3 regions of the Cupriavidus sp. GW823-FHT07A04 genome follow, and region 3 is predicted to be linked to each of the others. Evidence: predicted binding sites of a transcription regulator. Region 3 holds the regulator's gene; each other region holds the start of a gene.
What was found. Region 3 encodes sigma-54, which starts transcription at its own class of promoters, with help from an activator protein. Its sites were predicted from a motif close to TGGCANGNAANCTGCTTT; they were not measured.
Positions count from the first base shown of each region.

Region 1: a site for sigma-54 is predicted at 1,417-1,434, ahead of urtA (urea ABC transporter substrate-binding protein). Genes of this name have one in related genera too.
Region 2: a site for sigma-54 is predicted at 2,107-2,124, ahead of AC1Q7Q_RS13885 (phenol hydroxylase subunit). Genes of this name have one in related genera too.

Region 1 covers NZ_JBXAHA010000001.1:317,809-321,040, reverse strand. Annotated here, with positions in the region: gene urtA (urea ABC transporter substrate-binding protein) at 96-1,361, opposite strand; gene AC1Q7Q_RS01460 (flavin-containing monooxygenase) at 1,709-3,196, shown strand.
Region 2 covers NZ_JBXAHA010000007.1:100,770-104,001, forward strand. Annotated here, with positions in the region: gene AC1Q7Q_RS13870 (aromatic/alkene/methane monooxygenase hydroxylase/oxygenase subunit alpha) at 1-447, opposite strand, end outside; gene AC1Q7Q_RS13875 (MmoB/DmpM family protein) at 487-759, opposite strand; gene AC1Q7Q_RS13880 (aromatic/alkene monooxygenase hydroxylase subunit beta) at 770-1,765, opposite strand; gene AC1Q7Q_RS13885 (phenol hydroxylase subunit) at 1,854-2,072, opposite strand.
Region 3 covers NZ_JBXAHA010000008.1:63,522-66,753, reverse strand. Annotated here, with positions in the region: gene hprK (HPr(Ser) kinase/phosphatase) at 1-4, opposite strand, end outside; gene ptsN (PTS IIA-like nitrogen regulatory protein PtsN) at 40-495, opposite strand; gene hpf (ribosome hibernation-promoting factor, HPF/YfiA family) at 880-1,230, opposite strand; gene AC1Q7Q_RS15255 (RNA polymerase factor sigma-54) at 1,280-2,755, opposite strand; gene lptB (LPS export ABC transporter ATP-binding protein) at 2,891-3,232, opposite strand, start outside.

The sequences.
Region 1 (3,232 bases), on a different contig from region 3:
TGCGAAGAGGCAAAGGCACTGCCTGGCGCCCTCCCCTCTCTCACCAGCCGCGAGGCCAAGCGGGGGAGCAGGAGAGCGCCAGGCGGGAGCCCTGCTTACATCACCTTGTCCGGCTTGCCTTCGTTACCCGCGATGAACGGGCTCCACGGCTGCGCGCGCACGGCCTTGGGCGTCTTCCACACCACCGTGAACTGGCCATCGCCCTTGATCTCGCCGATCATCACCGGCTTGTACAGGTGATGGTTCTCGCCCATGGTCAGGGTGAAGCCGTCCGGCGCCTTGAAGGTCTGGCCATACATCGCGGCACGCACCTTGTCGGGATCGGTCGTGCCGGCCTTCTTGACGGCCTGCGCCCACATATGGATGCCCACGTAGGTGGCTTCCATCGGGTCGTTGGTCACGCGCTTGTCGCCGCCCGGCAGGTTGTTCGCCTTGACCCACGCCGCCCATTGCTTCTTGAAGGCTTCGTTTTCCGGGTTCTTGACCGACATGAAGTAGTTCCACGCGGCCAGGTGGCCCACCAGCGGCTTGGTGTCGATGCCGCGCAGTTCTTCCTCGCCCACCGAGAATGCCACCACCGGCACGTCCTTGGCCTTCAGGCCTGCGTTGCCCAGTTCCTTGTAGAAGGGCACGTTGGAGTCGCCGTTGATGGTGGAGATCACGGCGGTCTTGCCGCCTTGCGAGAACTTCTTGATGTTGGCGACGATGGTCTGGTAGTCGCTGTGGCCAAACGGCGTGTAGACCTCTTCGATATCCTTGTCCGCCACGCCCTTGCTCTTCAGGAAGGCGCGCAGGATCTTGTTGGTGGTGCGCGGGTAGACGTAGTCGGTGCCCAGCAGGAAGAAGCGCTTGGCGCCGCCGCCTTCCTTGCTCATCAGGTATTCCACCGCGGGAATGGCCTGCTGGTTGGGCGCCGCGCCGGTGTAGAAGACGTTCTTGGACATTTCCTCGCCTTCGTACTGCACCGGATAGAACAGCAGCGAGTTCAGCTCTTCATAAACGGGCAGCACCGACTTGCGCGACACCGAGGTCCAGCAGCCGAACGTGACGGCAACCTTATCCTTGGTGATCAGCTGGCGCGCCTTCTCGGCGAACAGCGGCCAGTTGGAAGCGGGATCGACCACGACCGGCTCAAGCTTGCGGCCAAGCACGCCGCCGCTCTTGTTGATCTCGTCGATGGTCATCAGCGCCACGTCCTTGAGCGAAGTCTCGGAAATGGCCATGGTGCCGGACAGCGAATGCAGGATACCGACCTTGATCGGCTCCTTGGACTGCGCCAATGCCAGCGGGCTCACGCCTGCCGTTGCAAACAAGGCCGCGGCGGCTACCGCCGACAGCTTCAGCATGTCACGTCTTTTCATTGCAGCTCCCAGATTGTCGTGTTGGATAAAGGAACAACGCACCCCGGGTACCTCTTCTGCAACTAGCATGCCATGGCATACAAGCTTGTATACAAGGCTGTGCACACGGCCTGGCGAGCCTCCAGAGGCCGCCAGGCCACCTATCGCACCACGATAGTGCGCAAACGTAACGCACCAAGCCTGTGCGCCGCCGCCGGCTGATTCAGATTGGGGCACATGGCGGCACGCATGTTGCGCCGTGCCTTGCCCGAATCCGCAATCGGCTCTATGGTGGCCTCTCGATTGCGCGCCAAGGCGTTGCCGCATGCGCCGCGACTACCCAGAAAAAGCACGACGGAGACAGCCCATTGAAAGCGTCAACGACGCCCGGCGCGGACCAGATCGTCATCATCGGCGCCGGTGTGGCCGGCATGTGCATGGGCATCAAGCTCAAGCAAGCCGGCGTCGACGACTTTGTCGTGCTGGAGAAGGCCGGCACGGTGGGCGGCACCTGGCGGGACAACACCTACCCGGGCTGCGGCTGCGACATCCCCTCCCATCTTTATAGTTTCTCGTTCGCGCCCAAGCCGGACTGGTCCAGCGCATACTCGCCCCAGCCGGAGATCCATCGCTACCTGCAGCACTGCGCCGAGCGCTTCGGGCTGCTCGGGCATATCCGCTTCGGCACGGAGGTCACCGAGGCGCGCTACGACCAAGCCGCCTGCCTGTGGCGAGTGCGCACCAGCAACGGCGACACCATCGCCGCGCGCATCCTCGTCAGCGGCACCGGGCAGCTCAACCGCCCGCTGACACCGGATATTGCAGGACTGGATCACTTTGCCGGCACGGCCTTCCACTCCGCGCGCTGGCGGCATGACGCCGATCTGCGCGGCAAGCAGGTCGCGGTGATCGGCAATGGCGCCAGCGCGCTGCAGTTCATCCCGCGCATCGCGCCGGAAGCGGGCAAGCTGACGGTATTCCAGCGCAGCGCCAACTGGGTGCTGCCGCGCAACGGCGAGGCCTATACGCCCGGACAACAGGCGCGCTTCGAACGGCACCCGTGGACTGCCCGGCTGCATCGCTGGCACCTCTACCTGCAGCGTGAACTGCGCTTCGGGCGCATGCAGCGGGACAGCGGCCGCAACCGGGAACTGGAAACGCTGGCGCGCCGCTACCTCGCGCACATGATTCCCGACCCGGTGCTGCGCGCCAAGCTCACGCCCGATTACCCGATCGGCTGCAAGCGCATCCTGATCTCCGACGATTTCTACCAGGCGCTCAAGCGGCCGAACGTCCATGTCGAGACCGCCCGCATCGAGCGCGTCGAATCCGACGCCGTGGTCACGGCCGACGGCGCCAGGCATCGGGCCGACGCCATCGTCTTCGCCACCGGCTTCGACGCCCGCTCCTTCCTCGCGCCGATCCGCATCACCGGCCGCCACGGCCACACCCTGGCCGATCAGTGGCGCGAGGATCCCGAGGCGTATCTCGGCATGACGGCGCCGGGATTTCCCAACCTGTTCGTGCTGTACGGCCCCAATACCAACCTGGGCCACAACTCCATCATTTTCATGCTCGAGTGCCAGGCCCGCTATGTCCTGCGGTGCATCCAGGCCTGCCGCTCGGCGCGCTTCGCCTCCATGGAGGTGCGCCCGGAGGTGGTGACGCGCTTCAACCAGGCGTTGCAGGCGGCCATTGGCCAGACCGCGTGGGCGGGCTCGTGCAGCAGTTGGTACAAGTCGGCCAGCGGCAGGGTCATCAACAACTGGTCGAGCCATGCCACCGCCTATTGGTGGAAGACGCGCAAGCCGGACTGGGGGCACTTTATGCTGCGCCATGCCGGCGAGCGGCCCTAGCATTGCCCGGCCGCCGGCACCTGCCACATCGACGAC
Region 2 (3,232 bases), on a different contig from region 3:
CGACAGCGTGTGCATCTGGGTCTGGGCGTGGCGCAGCTCGTCGATCGACTGCATCTGCGCCGCCACCCGCGCGCCGGCGCCGCGAAAGTGCCGTCCGAGGTGGGCGTAGCCGCGGTGCGCCGCGTACTCCAGCGGCGTCACGCCGGTCAGGAACAGGCGCAGCGCGTTCAGGTAGCGTGGGTCCGAGACGTTGAGGTGGCCGTTGTTCTGCACGAACGAATCGATGATCGCGTACAGCTTGCGCTCCTTTTCCGACTGGTATTTCCAGTAGGCGTCCATGGTCATGCGGAACGGGTCTTCCCATTTATCCCAGTCGTGGATCTTGATGCCTTCGTACTTGTCGTAGGGAAAAACCTTGTCCATCGGCTCGTAGGTGGTTTCCCAGCCGAGGTCGCGCGTCATCGTGGCGTACTTCTCGCGCAGGTTGAGCTTCTTGCGTGCGTCCATGTTGTCTGTCTCCGTTGTTTTTGCTGTGGGCGGGCCGATTCAGGCGTTCCAGTGCAGGGTGAAGGCGTCGTCGTCTTCGTCGATGTTTCCCGACAGCGAAATCAGGTTCAGGTGGATCTCCTGCAGGTTCCAGTCGCGCCCGAGCTTGTCGGAGACCAGTTCGCGCAGGATGGTCAGGTGTCCCGGCGCGTCGATCTTCACCATGGCGGGAAACTGCGACACCACCGCGTGTGGGTTGGCCTCGGTGATGGCCTCGATGATGGGACGGGTGTCGTCGTTGCTCTGCAGCGCGATATAGACGTTGGCGGTCATGGCGGTTTCCTCAGGCGGCAAGGCCGAGCTTGTTAAGACGCGTGTCGAACTGCTCCACGCACAGCGCCACCACCTGCTCGCCGCCCTCGCCCAGCAAGGTGTCGGCCACCGGCACCAGCGCCTCGGCCACCTGCGCGCGTGCGGCGCGAGCCCAGCCGGACAGCAGCATGCGATTGGCATCGGACTCTGCCGCGGCGGTCTGGATCACCGCGTCGACCCAGCGTGCGTGCTCCTCGCGCCAGTCGTTCATGAACTCAGTCAGCACCGCCAGCCCGGTGCCGCAGGCGCGCACGATGGCCGCGTCGGCGTGCTGGTACACCAGCGGATACAGGAGCCCGTCGAGCACGAGGTTCTGGGTAACGAAGGTCTCGAACCAGTCCTCGATCACAAAGCTGCGCTCGACCAGCCGGCGCATCGGCTGCCACGCGGCGCTCTCCATCCAGGCCACCTTGGCGCGCTCCAGCGCCACACCGGTGTTGCCGTCGAGCAGCATGCCGATGCGCGACAGGTACTGGGCAATGCCCAGGCGATCCATCGCGCAGTAGGTGCAGGCCTGGGTGATGGCCGTGCCCCAGCCGTAGTCGGCGCAATAGAAGTTGTTCATGTTGGCGCCCCACTCCACATGGCGCAGCGGCAGCAGGCCGTCGGCCAGGCGGTCCTGCCATTCGGCGGGCAACGCCTGCAGCAAGCCGCGCTTTTCCACGAAGGCGAAGCTCTTCTCGGTGGCGTCCTGCTGGCGGCCGCGCGCCGTCACGTAGGCGCCGTAGAAGTACTGGCGCGGGTCCTTGAGCGCGTACCAGTCCGCCATCACGATCGCGGTGCGGCGCTTGTCGTAGATCTCGTGTTGCGAGTCCCAGGTCGGGCGGTAGTGAAAATTCACTTCCGACTGCACATCGTAGGTGGCCTCCTGGTAGCGCGAGGCGGGCTTGTCGCCAAAGCGGCGCGCCACATGGCCGTAGGTCTGGCGCAGCGGCTGGATCTGCTGGGTCTTGATATCGACTTGCATCGCTTGGTCTCCTGGGTCTTGCTGTTTTTATGTGGGTGGTTCTGTGCGTGGTTCGGTGGGTGGTCCGGTGCGTGGGGGCTGGCCGTGCTCAGTCGTCCTGATCGGGCGCGGGGATCTCCGGCGGCAGGAAGCGCACGTGGTTGACGCTGCAGAAGGCCTCGAACATCGGCTCGGGCATGATCAGCTCGACATTGAGCTCGGGGTCCGCCACGCTGAACGCGAACTGCACAAAGCCCTCGGGCGTGCGGCCATCAACGCGGACGAACCGGGGCGAGGCTTCAAACAAGGGGACCGACTGGTTGATCATGACGCTGCTCCTTCGCGTGGGCTGTATGGCCTCTATTGCGAAGAGCGTGCCAGCTGGCGCAAACGACGGCGCCACAAGGCGCGTCGGGATTCGGGCCGCGCTGGGTTTCGCGTTTACCCGGAACTGCGCGTGCGCCGCGGCTCAATCAATTGATGAAGTGGATGGTGGAATTTGATCAAATGATCAAAGGCCGCGCCGGGTGGCGGTTTGCGGGGAGCCAGGTGTGACTTCGCAAGGCTGCGGCGTTGCAACAAGGAAGGGGGTTAGAAGTAGGAGGGGGAAGGGATTGCGGGCGCATGCGGCGCAATAAGCGGGGTGGTTACTTGATTGGGGTGGGGATTGGTGGATGGATCAAATGATTAAATGGGTTTTGGATAGTGGGTGGTGGGTGGCGCTGTTTGTTTGAACGGTGTTGGCGCTTGCACCCAAGAGCCATACGACATCCCGCTGCTGAGTTGGTCGCTGTTTCTTTGTACGGCGTTGGTTTTTGGACCCAAGTGCCATACGACATCCCCCTGCTGAGTTGGTCGCTGTTTCTTTGTACGGCGTTGGTTTTTGGACCCAAGTGCCATACGACATCCCCCTACGGGGGCTGCCGGTCACTCTTCTTTGCGTCGGCAAAGAAGACTAACGAGAAGAAAGCCGACCCTGCCGGGAGCAGAGCAATCGCGGGGGCGCAGGGCGCTGGTTTCGTCGTAGGGCCAGCGGTTCTGCTCGCTTCTGCCGGTACCGGTTTGACCGGCCACGAATCTGCCAGCTTCCGGGATTCGTGGTGAGGCCCCCGGTAGTAGACACCACTTGCTTCAAGCTGTCTGTCGCTCGCGGCGCGACCGGCCACGAAGTTGCGAGCGCACCGGTTCCGTCGTGGGCGCGGTGGCACCGCCTTGATTAGCCCGAGACCTTCACCACCGCGCCCGCCCCACCACGAAACCATTGACGGGCGATGTGTCGCGGCGCTTCGTGCCGGTAACGGCAGATGGTCGAACGCTCACCGAGCAAAGCGATCAGGGGCTCCACCACGTGACCATTGGGTCATGCAGTTACGATGACCTTTGAGCCGGTAGGATCCGCCAGCCAGCACTCCGGGCCGTACGACGAAACCACCGAGGCTGAACAGCCTTATTGCTCTGCGCCCGGCAGGGTCGGCTTTCTTCTCGTTA
Region 3 (3,232 bases):
CCATTCGGGTGCTTTCAGGGACGGGCTTTCAGTGCCGGATCAAGGGTGCCATTGCGTCAGCAACTGGTGCACGTCGTCGGGGGTGGGCAGGGTAGCCAGTCCTTCGCGCATCTCGCGGTCGGACAGCAACTGGGCGATCTCGGAGAGAATTTCCAGATGCTGCTGGGTGGCCTGTTCGGGCACCAGCAGGAAGATCAGCAGCGCGACCGGCTTGCCGTCGGGCGACTCGAAGGGGATCGGCTCGGCCAGGCGCATGAAGGCGGCCAGTGGCTGCTTCAGTCCCTTGATGCGGCCGTGGGGGATCGCAACCCCCGCGCCCAGGCCGGTGGACCCGAGCGACTCGCGGGCGAACAGGTTGTCGGTCACGGTCGCGCGCGCTACGCCATGGTTGTTCTCGAAGAGGAGCCCGGCCTGTTCGAACACGCGCTTCTTGCTGGTGACGCTGACGTCGAGGTTGATGTTGCCGGGTGGCAGCAATTTAGCCAAACGATTCATGTGGAATGCGCAGGGTTTTCTAGTAAGCAGGCCCGGGGCCAGGAGGCGTCCCACCGGGCGGAAAGAGGTAAAAAAACCAAGGCCCGAGGTTTCCACCGGGTGTCCCCCCATGCCGGTGTCGGGCGTCTGGCCATTATAGAGCAGGCCCGCTTCCGCTTTGTGCATTGCAATAGCCGATGCGCTCAAGCGGTGCTGCATGCACCGGAATGGCTAGGCCGGTCAACCATGTATTGCACAGCATACACTGGTACATATGCGTTGCGGAATCCCCTGTGTGGCCCGATCGGGTAGGCTGCAACGAAAAAGCCGCGCTCTGGGCGCGGCTTGATTCCATTTTTCAAGGGACTGACACCGACGGCCCGGTATGTGGGCCGCCAGGCACGGTCATTGCTGCATCTGCGATGCGGCCATCTGATACTTGACCGCTTCACGGTCGTGGCTCTGCACGCGATCCTTGTGGCGAATCACCTGCCGGTCGAGCTTGTCGACCAGTGCGTCGATAGCGGCATACAGGTCTTCATGATGCGCTTCGACAAAGATGTCCTTGCCCTTGAGATGTAGATTGATTTCCGCGTACTGCCGCCGGTCCTTTTCTTTTGTATTGTCGACAGAGAGCAGCACACTTACGCCAATGACTTGATCGAAATGCCTGACGATACGCTCCAGTTTCGTTTCCACGTACTCACGCAGAGGGGGCGTGATGTCCAAGTGGTGTCCACTGATCTTGAAGTTCATAGCGTTTCTCCTTCTGAAAGAGCTGCATCAGGCAGGCGATGCAGCTCGGCTACAAAGTCTTACGGAGATTGACCGCGGGAATCTTGAGCGCTTCGCGGTATTTGGCAACGGTACGCCGTGCTACCACAAAGCCTTGCTCGCCGAGCAATTCGGCAATCCGGCTATCGGACAAGGGGTTCCTAGCGTCTTCGGCTCCTATCAATTGCTTGATCAACGCACGGATTGCCGTTGATGAGGCCGCGCCGCCGGTTTCTGTGGATACGTGAGAGCCAAAAAAATACTTCAGCTCGAAAGTCCCCATCGGCGTTGCCATGTATTTATTGGTAGTCACCCGAGAGATGGTGGACTCGTGTAAACCCAGTGTATCGGCAATCTCCCGCAAAACCAAGGGGCGCATCGCAATTTCACCGTGGGTGAAGAAGTTCTTTTGACGTTCGACAATGGCTTGTGCGACGCGCAATATCGTGTCGAACCTTTGCTGGATATTCTTGATCAACCAGCGTGCTTCCTGCAGCTTTTGCTGCAGTCCGGCCGCGCCTGCATCGCCTTTTGCACCGCGCAAAATCTGCGCGTACATGTCGTTGATGCGTAGCCGCGGCATCACATCCGGGTTGAGGTGGGCGATCCATCCGCCGCTCAATTTTCGAACAAAAACATCAGGCACCACGAAGTCCGCTTCTGGCCGGCTGTAGGCATGGCCGGGATAGGGCGCGAGCGAGCGGATCAGTTCATGTGCGGCCTTGAGTTCCGGTTCGTCCACTTGCAGCGCCTTTTTAAGGCGCGTGTAATCGCGCACCGCCAGCAGCTCGAGGTGGTTGGTGACGATGCTCAGCGCCAGTTCGCGCTGCGGATGCTTGAGCCTGCGCAATTGCAGCGCCAGGCACTCGGCGGCGTTGCGTGCCCCGACGCCCGGCGGATCGAAGCTCTGCAGCAGCGTGAGCACAGCCTGGATCTCGTCGACCTCGAACTCGAGCTCCTCCGGCAGCTCGCTGCAGATTTCCTCGAGCGTGGTGCTCAGGTAGCCGTCATCGTCCAGGGACTCGACCAGGAAGATAGCCAGCCCTTTGTCGCGCAGGGAAATCTTGAGCGGCGCCAGCTGTTCCATGAGGTGTTCACGCAGCGTGGGCTCGGCGTCGCGCAGCTGCATCGGGGTTTTTTCGTCGTCTTCGCCTTGCGGGCGGCGGGCGAAGTCGTCCAGGCTCCAGTCGCTGCCGTAATCCTCATTGCTGTCGGAGTAGCTGTCGTCGGCTTCGGGGGCGCCATCGGGACGGTTTTCGCTGGTGCCCTGGCCATCGGCGGGCGCTGGCGCGGGCGCGCTCTGCAGGTTCACCGAGCCGTCCGAGGACACGCGCAACGGGCTGTCCAGCCAGTCGTTCTCACGCTCGAGCAAGGGGTTCTCGGTCAGCGCCTGTTCCACTTCCTGCTGCAGTTCAAGCGTGGACAGTTGCAGCAGCCGGATCGACTGCTGGAGTTGCGGCGTAAGCGCGAGATGCTGCGAGAGGCGGAGCTGTAGCGACGGTTTCATGCGACCTATTTTATGCCCAACTTCCGTACTGATGGAACGGAAATTGCTATCGCTGGTGTCGCTATGATCGTTTGAAGGATAAAAGGCGACACCGAAGCCGCCCGGGGGACGATGCGCGGCAGGCGCCGCGCGCCCTTACATGCGGAAGTTCTCGCCCAGGTAGACCTTGCGCACCGACTCGTTGGCGATGATGTCCTCAGGCTGCCCGGACGCCAGCACCGCGCCTTCGCTGATGATGTAGGCGTGGTCGCAGATGCCCAGCGTCTCGCGCACGTTGTGGTCGGTGATCAGCACGCCGATATTGCGTGCCTTGAGGAAGCTGACGATGCGCTGGATTTCGCCAACCGCGATCGGGTCGACGCCGGCGAAGGGCTCGTCGAGCAGGATGAAGCGCGGCGCGGAGGCCAGCGCGCGGGCGATTTCCACGCGGCGGCGCTCGCCGCCGGACAGCGACAGCGCCGGGTTGTCGCGCAGGTG